Regions from separate parts of the Streptomyces sp. AC627_RSS907 genome, predicted to be linked through region 2. Evidence: predicted binding sites of a transcription regulator. Region 2 holds the regulator's gene; each other region holds the start of a gene.
What was found. Region 2 encodes HrcA, which represses chaperone genes, less so after heat shock. Its sites were predicted from a motif close to TTNGCACTCNGNNNNNCNGAGTGCNAA; they were not measured.
Positions count from the first base shown of each region.

Region 1: the regulator HrcA is predicted to act here: its motif matches at 1,673-1,699, upstream of groL (chaperonin GroEL).
Region 3: the regulator HrcA is predicted to act here: its motif matches at 1,674-1,700, upstream of groES (co-chaperone GroES).

Region 1 is NZ_JAGMUE010000715.1:45,250-48,521, reverse strand. Features, by position in the region: gene groL (chaperonin GroEL) at 1-1,546, opposite strand, end outside; gene KUM32_RS38155 (cold-shock protein) at 1,889-2,092, opposite strand; gene KUM32_RS38150 (MoaD/ThiS family protein) at 2,499-2,774, opposite strand; gene thrC (threonine synthase) at 2,825-3,272, opposite strand, start outside.
Region 2 is NZ_JAGMUE010000183.1:3,592-6,863, reverse strand. Features, by position in the region: gene dnaJ (molecular chaperone DnaJ) at 1-892, opposite strand, end outside; gene hrcA (heat-inducible transcriptional repressor HrcA) at 893-1,909, opposite strand; gene KUM32_RS30785 (MBL fold metallo-hydrolase) at 2,083-2,817, shown strand; gene KUM32_RS30780 (DUF3097 domain-containing protein) at 2,852-3,272, shown strand, end outside.
Region 3 is NZ_JAGMUE010000120.1:1,075-4,346, reverse strand. Features, by position in the region: gene KUM32_RS25740 (polysaccharide deacetylase family protein) at 1-880, shown strand, start outside; gene KUM32_RS25735 (polysaccharide deacetylase family protein) at 877-1,596, shown strand; gene groES (co-chaperone GroES) at 1,847-2,155, shown strand; gene groL (chaperonin GroEL) at 2,287-3,272, shown strand, end outside.

The DNA of each region.
Region 1 (3,272 bases), on a different contig from region 2:
CCTCGGTGGTGAGGAACAGCGCGGCGATGGAGGCGGCGTTCTGCAGCGCGGAACGGGTCACCTTCGCCGGGTCGATGATGCCCTCGGCGATCATGTCGACGTACTCGCCGGTCGCGGCGTTCAGGCCGTGGCCGACCTGGAGGTTGCGGACCTTCTCCACGACGACGCCGCCCTCGAGACCACCGTTGACGGCGATCTGCTTCAGCGGGGCCTCCAGGGCGAGCTTCACGGCGTTGGCGCCGGTCGCCTCGTCACCCGTGAGCTCCAGCTTCTCGAAGACCTGGGAGGCCTGGAGCAGGGCCACGCCACCACCGGCGACGATGCCCTCCTCGACGGCCGCCTTCGCGTTGCGAACGGCGTCCTCGATGCGGTGCTTGCGCTCCTTGAGCTCGACCTCGGTGGCGGCACCGGCCTTGATGACGGCCACGCCGCCGGCCAGCTTCGCCAGACGCTCCTGGAGCTTCTCGCGGTCGTAGTCCGAGTCGCTGTTGTCGATCTCGGCGCGGATCTGGTTGACGCGGCCCTGGACCTGGTCGGCCGAGCCGGCGCCGTCCACGATCGTGGTCTCGTCCTTGGTGATGACGACCTTGCGCGCCTTGCCCAGCAGGTCGAGCGTGGCGTTCTCCAGCTTGAGGCCGACCTCCTCGGAGATGACCTCGCCGCCCGTGAGGATGGCGATGTCGCCGAGCATGGCCTTGCGGCGGTCGCCGAAGCCCGGGGCCTTGACGGCGACGGACTTGAAGGTGCCGCGGATCTTGTTGACGACCAGGGTCGACAGGGCCTCGCCCTCGACGTCCTCGGCGATGATCAGCAGCGGCTTGCCCGACTGCATGACCTTCTCCAGGAGCGGGAGCAGGTCCTTGACGTTGGAGATCTTGGAGTTCGCGATCAGGATGTACGGGTCGTCGAGGACGGCCTCCATACGCTCCATGTCGGTGGCGAAGTACGCCGAGATGTAGCCCTTGTCGAAGCGCATACCCTCGGTGAGCTCCAGCTCCAGACCGAAGGTCTGGGACTCCTCGACGGTGATGACGCCTTCCTTGCCGACCTTGTCCATGGCCTCGGCGATGAGCTCGCCGATCTGGGTGTCGGCGGCGGAGATGGAGGCCGTGGAGGCGATCTGCTCCTTGGTCTCGACATCCTTGGCCTGCTCGAGCAGGGCGGCGGAGACGGCCTCGACGGCCTTCTCGATGCCGCGCTTGAGGGCCATCGGGTTGGCGCCGGCCGCGACGTTGCGCAGGCCTTCCTTGACCAGGGCCTGGGCGAGGACGGTCGCGGTGGTCGTACCGTCACCGGCGACGTCGTCCGTCTTCTTGGCGACTTCCTTGACCAGCTCGGCGCCGATCTTCTCGTACGGGTCCTCGAGCTCGATCTCCTTGGCGATGGAGACACCATCGTTGGTGATCGTGGGGGCGCCCCACTTCTTCTCGAGGACGACGTTGCGGCCCTTGGGGCCGAGCGTCACCTTGACGGCGTCCGCGAGCTGGTTCATGCCGCGCTCGAGGCCGCGCCGCGCCTCCTCGTCGAACGCGATGATCTTGGCCATGTGAAGTGGTCCCTCCAGGACTGGGGGTGATTCCTTCGGACCGCGCCCGCGCCCGCGACGGACGGCTCGCCTGCCTCGTGGTTCCTTCCCCACCCGGCCTGCGGGCCTCACCGACCCGGTCCTTCGTTGTCACTCTCACCTTCAGAGTGCTAACGCCAATGATTAGCACTCGCCCCTGTCGAGTGCAAGCGCCTGTCGGGATCGGGCGGGGCGCTCAGCCACTCGCGAACAAGGCTCCGGGCGGGCCCCGGGGCCGCTGTCCGGGCAGGCCGAAGGGCCCGCACCCCGGGAGAGGTGCGGGCCCTTCGGAGAAGAACCGTTTACTTGCGGTGGCCGAACGTCTCAGGCGCTGAGGCGAACCATGTCGGCCTGCGGGCCCTTCTGACCCTGCGAGATCTCGAACTCGACCCGCTGGCCTTCTTCGAGGGTGCGGTAGCCGTCCATCTGAATCGCGCTGTAGTGGACGAAAACATCCGCACCACCGTCGACCGCGATGAAGCCGTACCCCTTCTCCGCGTTGAACCACTTGACGGTGCCCTGAGCCATGCCTAACTCCCCTATTACTGGCCCTTGCACAGATCCGCACTTCGCGAACCCGGGTCAGACCTCACCCCCCACGACTGGGGGCGTGCGCCGGAACGCGTCGACCGCGGCTGAATGTATCTGTCCAACTGCCGTCTGCAACAGGGCAATCGGACGAGAAATCTGGACGCGCCCGGCCAGAAATATGGCGAGAATTCGCCTGAATTCGGGGCAAGTCGGGGTACGCAAAGGGAACAAAAGCCGCGAAACACGTCCACACTTTGGCTACATCTGGTCGGACGGGCGGCAGGAATTCAAGGCGCCCGATCAAGCGATCAGGGGCGCGTTCCCCAACTCTACCGCGCTCAACCTCATGGAATTGCCCTCTCCGTTTGTCTTACGGAGAGGGCAACGCGCGCTACGAGGCGTATCAGCCGCCGGCGACCGCCGGGATGATGGAGACGCCCGCGCCGTCCGGGGTCGCGGTCTGGAGGCCCTGCTCGAAGCGGACGTCGTCGTCGTTGACGTAGACGTTGACGAAACGGCGCAGCTTGCCCTGGTCGTCCAGGACGCGGGCGGCGATGCCGGTGTGGTTCTTCTCCAGGTCGGAGATGACCTCACCGAGCGTCGCGCCCTCGGCGGCGACCTCGGCCTTGCCGCCGGTGTAGGTGCGCAGGATGGTCGGGATACGGACGGTGACGCTCACTTTCGGACCTCCGGTCAGGGTTTCAGGGGCGGACGACGCACAGGGCTGTCCTACGCGAGACCAGCCTCGCGGAACGAGTCCAGGCTGGGGCGGATCGTCGCGGTCAGCCCCGTGCCGGCCACCGCGTCCAGCGTCTTCAGACCGTCCCCGGTGTTGAGGACGACCGTGGTGAGCGACGGGTCCAGCACGCCGTTCTCGATCAGCTTCTTGGTGACGCCGACCGTCACCCCGCCCGCCGTCTCCGCGAAGATGCCCTCCGTGCGGGCGAGCAGCCCGATCGCGTCCACGATCTGCTCGTCCGTCACGTCCTCCACGGCGCCGCCGGTGCGGCGGGCGATGTCGAGGACGTACGGGCCGTCGGCCGGGTTGCCGATCGCGAGGGACTTGGCGATGGTGTCGGGCTTCTGGGGGCGTACGACGTCGTGGCCCGCCTTGTAGGCGGTGGACACCGGCGAGCAGCCCTCGGCCTGGGCGCCGAAGATCTTGTACGGCCTGTCC
Region 2 (3,272 bases):
GGCGGATGTCGACCTCCTCCACGCCGTCGAGCGTCTCCAGCGGCACCTTCGTGCCGAGGGCCGCCGCCGTCATCGGGATGGTGACCGTGCAGTGCAGGTCGTCACCGCGGCGCTGGAAGGTCGAGTGCGGCAGCTCGTGGATCTCCACGTACAGGTCACCGGCGGGGCCGCCGCCGGGGCCGACCTCGCCCTCGCCCGCGAGCTGGATCCGCGTGCCGTTGTCGACTCCGGCCGGGATCTTCACGGTCAGCGTGCGCCGGGAGCGGACCCGGCCGTCGCCCGCGCACTCCGGGCACGGGGTCGGGACCACGGTGCCGAAGCCCTGGCACTGGGGGCAGGGGCGGGAGGTCATGACCTGGCCCAGGAAGGACCGCGTGACCTGCGACACCTCACCGCGTCCGCGGCACATGTCACACGTCTGGGCACTCGTGCCCGGCGCCGCGCCCTCGCCGTTGCAGGTGTTGCAGACGACCGCGGTGTCGACCTGGATGTCCTTGGTCGTACCGAACGCGGCCTCGTCCAGCTCGACCTCGATGCGGATCATCGCGTCCTGGCCCCGGCGCGTGCGCGAGCGCGGCCCGCGCTGCGACGCCGTACCGAAGAACGCGTCCATGATGTCCGAGAAGTTCCCGAAGCCGCCCGCGCCGAAGCCGCCGGCCCCGCCGCCGCCCGCCTGCGAGAGGGGGTCGCCGCCGAGGTCGTAGACCTGCTTCTTCTGCGGGTCCGACAGCACCTCGTAGGCGGCGTTGATCTCCTTGAACCGCTCCTGGGTCTTCGGATCGGGGTTGACGTCCGGGTGCAGCTCGCGGGCGAGCCTCCGGAACGCCTTCTTGATCTCGTCCTGGGACGCGTCGCGGCGTACGCCGAGTACGGCGTAGTAGTCCGTGGCCACCTACGACTCCGCCAGGATCTGTCCGACGTACCGTGCCACTGCGCGTACCGCTCCCATCGTTCCCGGGTAGTCCATGCGGGTCGGTCCGACCACGCCGAGCTTGGCAACCGCCTCGCCGCCCGAACCGTAGCCCACCGACACGACGGACGTTGAGTTGAGTCCTTCGTGGGCGTTCTCGTGACCGATACGGACGGTCACGCCCGGATCCTTCGCCTCGCCGAGCAGCTTGAGGAGCACGACCTGCTCCTCCAGCGCCTCGAGGACGGGCCGGATCACCAGGGGGAAGTCGTGCCCGAAGCGGGTCAGATTGGCGGTGCCGCCGATCATCAGCCGCTCCTCGTTCTCCTCGACCAGCGTCTCCAGGAGAGTGGAGAGCACGGTGGAGACCGTACCGCGGTCCTCGGCCTCGAAGGCCTCCGGCAGATCCTCGACCAGACTCGGGACGTCCGAGAAACGGCGGCCCGCGACCCGGCTGTTGAGCCGCGCGCGCAGGTCCGCCAGGGACGCCTCGCCGAACGGCGCCGGGCAGTCGACCATCCGCTGCTCGACCCGCCCGGTGTCCGTGATCAGCACGAGCATCAGGCGCGCGGGCGCCAGGGAGAGCAACTCCACGTGCCGCACGGTCGAGCGGGTCAGCGACGGGTACTGCACGACGGCGACCTGCCGGGTGAGCTGCGCGAGCAGCCGCACCGTGCGGGCCACCACGTCGTCGAGGTCGACGGCGCCCTCCAGGAAGTTCTGGATGGCACGCCGCTCGGGCGCGGTCATCGGCTTGACGCCGGCCAGCTTGTCGACGAAGAGCCGGTAGCCCTTGTCGGTCGGGATGCGCCCGGCGCTGGTGTGCGGCTGGGCGATGAACCCCTCGTCCTCCAGGGCCGCCATGTCGTTGCGCACGGTGGCCGGGGAGACGCCGAGGTTGTGCCGCTCGGTGAGGGCCTTGGAGCCGACCGGCTCCTCCGTGCCGACGTAGTCCTGGACGATGGCGCGCAGAACCTGGAGCCTGCGTTCACTGAGCATCGGCGCACACACCTCCAGAGTCGTCCGCCCGGTGTCCTACCTGTCTGTCCTGGCACTCACAGCGGGCGAGTGCCAGACTTCCCCGGCCCAGTGTACGGCCGTGGGGTACGCCTCCGGCAAGGCCGGGGGCACGCCGCCGTGACCGGGGGCGTCGCACCGCTAGCGTCGTCGGCATGACGGTGACTTGGGAGGACCTGGGATGGGAGCGGCTGGCGGCCGGGGTGGGGCGGTGCCGGCTGCCGGTCTGGGACTGCACGGCGGGGCTGGTCCTGGGCGCGGGCGCGGCACTGGTGGTCGACACCGGGTCGAGCCTCGGTGAGGGCGCCCGGTTGCGCGCGCAGGCGCAGGAGCTCGCCGGTCACCGTGTGACGCATCTCGCGCTGACCCACCCGCACTTCGACCACGTCTTCGGGGCGGCGGCGTTCGCGGGCGCGGAGGTGTACGGCGCGGTGGGCACGGACGCCCTGTTCGCGCGGGGCGGACAGGGGCGGGAGGCGCTGCGCTCGGACGCGGTGGCGGAGGGGCTGGCCGCGCGGCGGGCGGAGGAGGCGGCCGACGCGCTGGTCCCGGTCCGGCACGAGGTGTGCGGCGAGTGGACGCTCGACCTGGGCGGCGGCCGGCAGGTCCTGCTCGCCGACGTGGGCCCCGGGCACACGGCCCACGACCTCGCCGTGCTGGTGCCGGGCGACCCGGAGGTGGTCTTCTGCGGCGACCTGGTCGAGGAGTCCGGCCGGCCGCAGGCGGGCCCCGACGCCGTACCGTCGCACTGGCCCGCCGCGCTGGACCGGCTGCTCGACCTCGGGGGCGAGGACGCGCTGTACGTCCCCGGTCACGGAGCGGTGGTGGACGCGGCGTTCGTCCGGGCCCAACGGGACGCGCTGGCCGCCCGGTTCGGCGTGTCGCGCTGATCACGGCGCGCCCACTCCTCGTATCGTCGTCAGAATGCGCCAGTACTCCGCCGACCTGACCCCTCCGTGGAAGAAACCGCAGCCGGTACCGGAGGTCCCGGCCGACCCCGGCCTGGTGGTCGAGGAGCCCGGCACCGGGTTCTGCGGCGCGGTGACCGGCTGCGAGGCGGGCACGGTGACCCTGGAGGACCGCTTCGGCAAACGCCGGGTCTTCCCGATGGAGCCGCGCGGCTTCCTGCTGGAGGGACGGGTGGTGACGCTGGTGCGGCCGTCGTCCGGTCCGGTACGGCCCACCCGGACGGCGTCCGGTTCGGTGGCGGTCCCGGGGGCACGCGCGCGGGTGGCCCGCGCCGGGCGCATCTACGTCGAGGGGCGGCACGACGCCGAGCTGGTCGAGAAGGTGTGGGGCGACGACCTGCGCGTCGAGGGCGTGGTCGTGGAGTACCTGGAGGGCG
Region 3 (3,272 bases), on a different contig from region 2:
CCACGCCCGCGCGCGGGGCCTCGTCGCCGTCCTCGCGGCCGCCGCCCTCGCCTCCGCCTGCGCGCCGGGCGCCTCCGAGGTGCGGGGCTCCCACGGTCAGCAGCCCCTCCAGGCCCCGCCGGCCCGCGCGCTCGACTCCTACGCCTCCGAGCTGCGCGCCGCGCACGCCGCCCGGGTCGCCGCCGCCCGGCGCTGGGGGCTGGAGGAGGTCCCGCTGCCGGCGCCGCCGGCCCCCGCCACGAAGCCGGAGATCACCGCGCGCGAGGGCTTCGAGGTGGACGGCCAGGAGGACCTCCCGCCGGTCTTCACCACCGTCCCCACCCAGGAGAAGGTCGTCTTCCTCACCATCGACGACGGCGCCGAGAAGGACCCGGCGTTCCTGCGCATGACGAGCGAGCTGAGGATCCCGTACACGGTCTTCCTCACCGACGAGGAGATCAAGGACGACTACGGCTACTTCAGGGCGATGCAGGCGCGCGGGATCACCCTCAACAACCACACACTGAGCCACCCCTACCTCCCCGGCCTCTCCTACAAGGAGCAGAAACGCGAGATCTGCGGCATGCAGGACGTGATCGAGGAGCAGTACGGCAAGCGCCCCACCCTCTTCCGCCCGCCCTTCGGCAACTACAACCGGGACACCCTGCGCGCCGCGAAGGCCTGCGGCATCGAGTACGCGCCGATCTGGAGCGAGGAGGTCTTCGTCGACCACTGGGAGTACCGCGAGTGGGACCAGGAGCTGCACCCGGGGGACATCGTCCTCACCCACTTCCGGGGCCGTGGTGACTGGGGCGGCACGATGACCGACATGGTCCGGCGGTTCCTGGACAAGGTCACCGCCGAGGGGTACGCGGTGGCCCGGCTGGAGGACTACCTGTGAGGCGGGGGCGGTCCCGGCCGGCCGGTGCCGCCCTGGCCGCCGTACTGCTCGCCGGCTGCGCCCAGCTCGCCGGCCCCGCCGAAGGCCCCACGGCCGGGGAGCCCGCCCAGGGCAGCGGCCAGGGGCAGGACCTGCCGCCCGTCGTGGACCACGTCCGCACCACCGACCGGGTCGTCTTCCTCACCTACGACGACGGCGCCGAGCGCGACTCCCGCTTCACCGACCTCGTCCGCGCACGACGGCTCCCGGTCACCTTCTTCCTCACCGACACCGTCGCCGGGCCGGCGTACGGCCACTTCGCCCGGCTGCGCTCGGTCGGCGCGAGCCTGCAGAACCACACCCTCGACCACCGCTCCCTGCGCGGTCTGCCCTACGCCGGTCAGCGCGCCGAGATCTGCGGCCAGCGGGCGAAGCTCACGTCCCGCTTCGGCGTCCGCCCCCACCTCTTCCGCCCGCCCTACGGCACGTACGACACCACGACGCTGCGCGCCGCCGCCGACTGCGGCAGCACGGCGCTCGTCCTGTGGCGGGCGACCCTCGACGCCCACGGCGAGCTCACCTACACCCGTGGCGAGCACCGCCTGCACCCCGGCGACATCGTGGCCGTCGACCCGGACCACCCGACGGGCATCGCCCTGAGCACGCGCACCGCACGTTTGCTGGAGGAGATCGAGGAGCAGGGACTGGGGGTGGGACGCCTGGAGGACTACCTCTGACCTGCTGACGCCGGGCGGCCAGCCCCCGGCGGGACCCGCCCCGTTCGCGGAGAAAGTCCGCCGACGCGCCGCCGGCATTGGCACTCCGCTTGACCGAGTGCTAATCGCGGTCATAGTCTCGGCTCTGGCACTCCCCACTGGAGAGTGCCAACAACGCGACGGGCAGGTCCGGCACCCGCGACGACGGATCGACCTGGTCGCCACCTCAGACAGTTAACCCCGTGAGATCTCCGAAGGGGGAGGTCGGATCGTGACGACCGCCAGCTCCAAGGTTGCCATCAAGCCGCTCGAGGACCGCATCGTGGTCCAGCCGCTCGACGCCGAGCAGACCACGGCTTCGGGCCTGGTCATTCCGGACACCGCCAAGGAGAAGCCCCAGGAGGGCGTCGTCCTGGCCGTGGGCCCGGGCCGCTTCGAGGACGGCAACCGTCTTCCGCTCGACGTCTCCGTCGGTGACGTCGTGCTCTACAGCAAGTACGGCGGCACCGAGGTGAAGTACAACGGCGAGGAGTACCTCGTCCTCTCGGCCCGCGACGTGCTCGCGATCATCGAGAAGTAAGTCGGGCAGTAGTCGACTCACCTCGACGCACACAGCTCAGCAACTGCGCCCCTGGCCCCCGCGACCTAACAAGCCGGGCGCGAGGGGCGCAGTCAGTTTTCCCCTAGATTTCCGAGAGGGCTCACGCTCCCATGGCGAAGATCCTGAAGTTCGACGAGGACGCCCGTCGCGCCCTCGAGCGCGGCGTCAACAAGCTCGCCGACACGGTGAAGGTGACGATCGGCCCCAAGGGCCGCAACGTCGTCATCGACAAGAAGTTCGGCGCCCCGACCATCACCAACGACGGTGTCACGATCGCCCGTGAGGTCGAGATCGAGGACCCGTACGAGAACCTCGGCGCCCAGCTGGTGAAGGAGGTGGCGACCAAGACCAACGACATCGCGGGTGACGGCACCACCACCGCCACCGTCCTGGCCCAGGCGCTGGTCCGCGAGGGCCTGAAGAACGTCGCCGCCGGTGCCTCCCCGGCGCTGCTGAAGAAGGGCATCGACGCGGCCGTCGCCGCCGTGTCCGAGGACCTCCTCGCCACCGCGCGCCCGATCGACGAGAAGTCCGACATCGCCGCCGTGGCCGCGCTGTCCGCCCAGGACCAGCAGGTCGGCGAGCTGATCGCCGAGGCGATGGACAAGGTCGGCAAGGACGGTGTCATCACCGTCGAGGAGTCCAACACCTTCGGTCTGGAGCTGGACTTCACCGAGGGCATGGCCTTCGACAAGGGCTACCTGTCGCCGTACTTCGTGACGGACCAGGAGCGCATGGAGGCCGTCCTGGAGGACCCGTACATCCTCATCAACCAGGGCAAGATCTCCTCCATCGCGGACCTGCTGCCGCTGCTGGAGAAGGTCATCCAGACCAACTCCTCCAAGCCGCTGCTGATCATCGCCGAGGACGTCGAGGGCGAGGCCCTCTCCACCCTCGTCGTGAACAAGATCCGCGGCACCTTCAACGCCGTCGCGGTGAAGGCCCCGGGCTTCGGCGACCGCCGCAAGGCGATGCTGCAGGACATGGCCGTCCTCACCGGCGCCACCGTCATCTCCGAGGAGGTCGGCCTCAAGCTCGACCAGGTCGGCCTGGACGTGCTCGGCACCGCCCGCCGCATCACCGTCACCAAGGACGA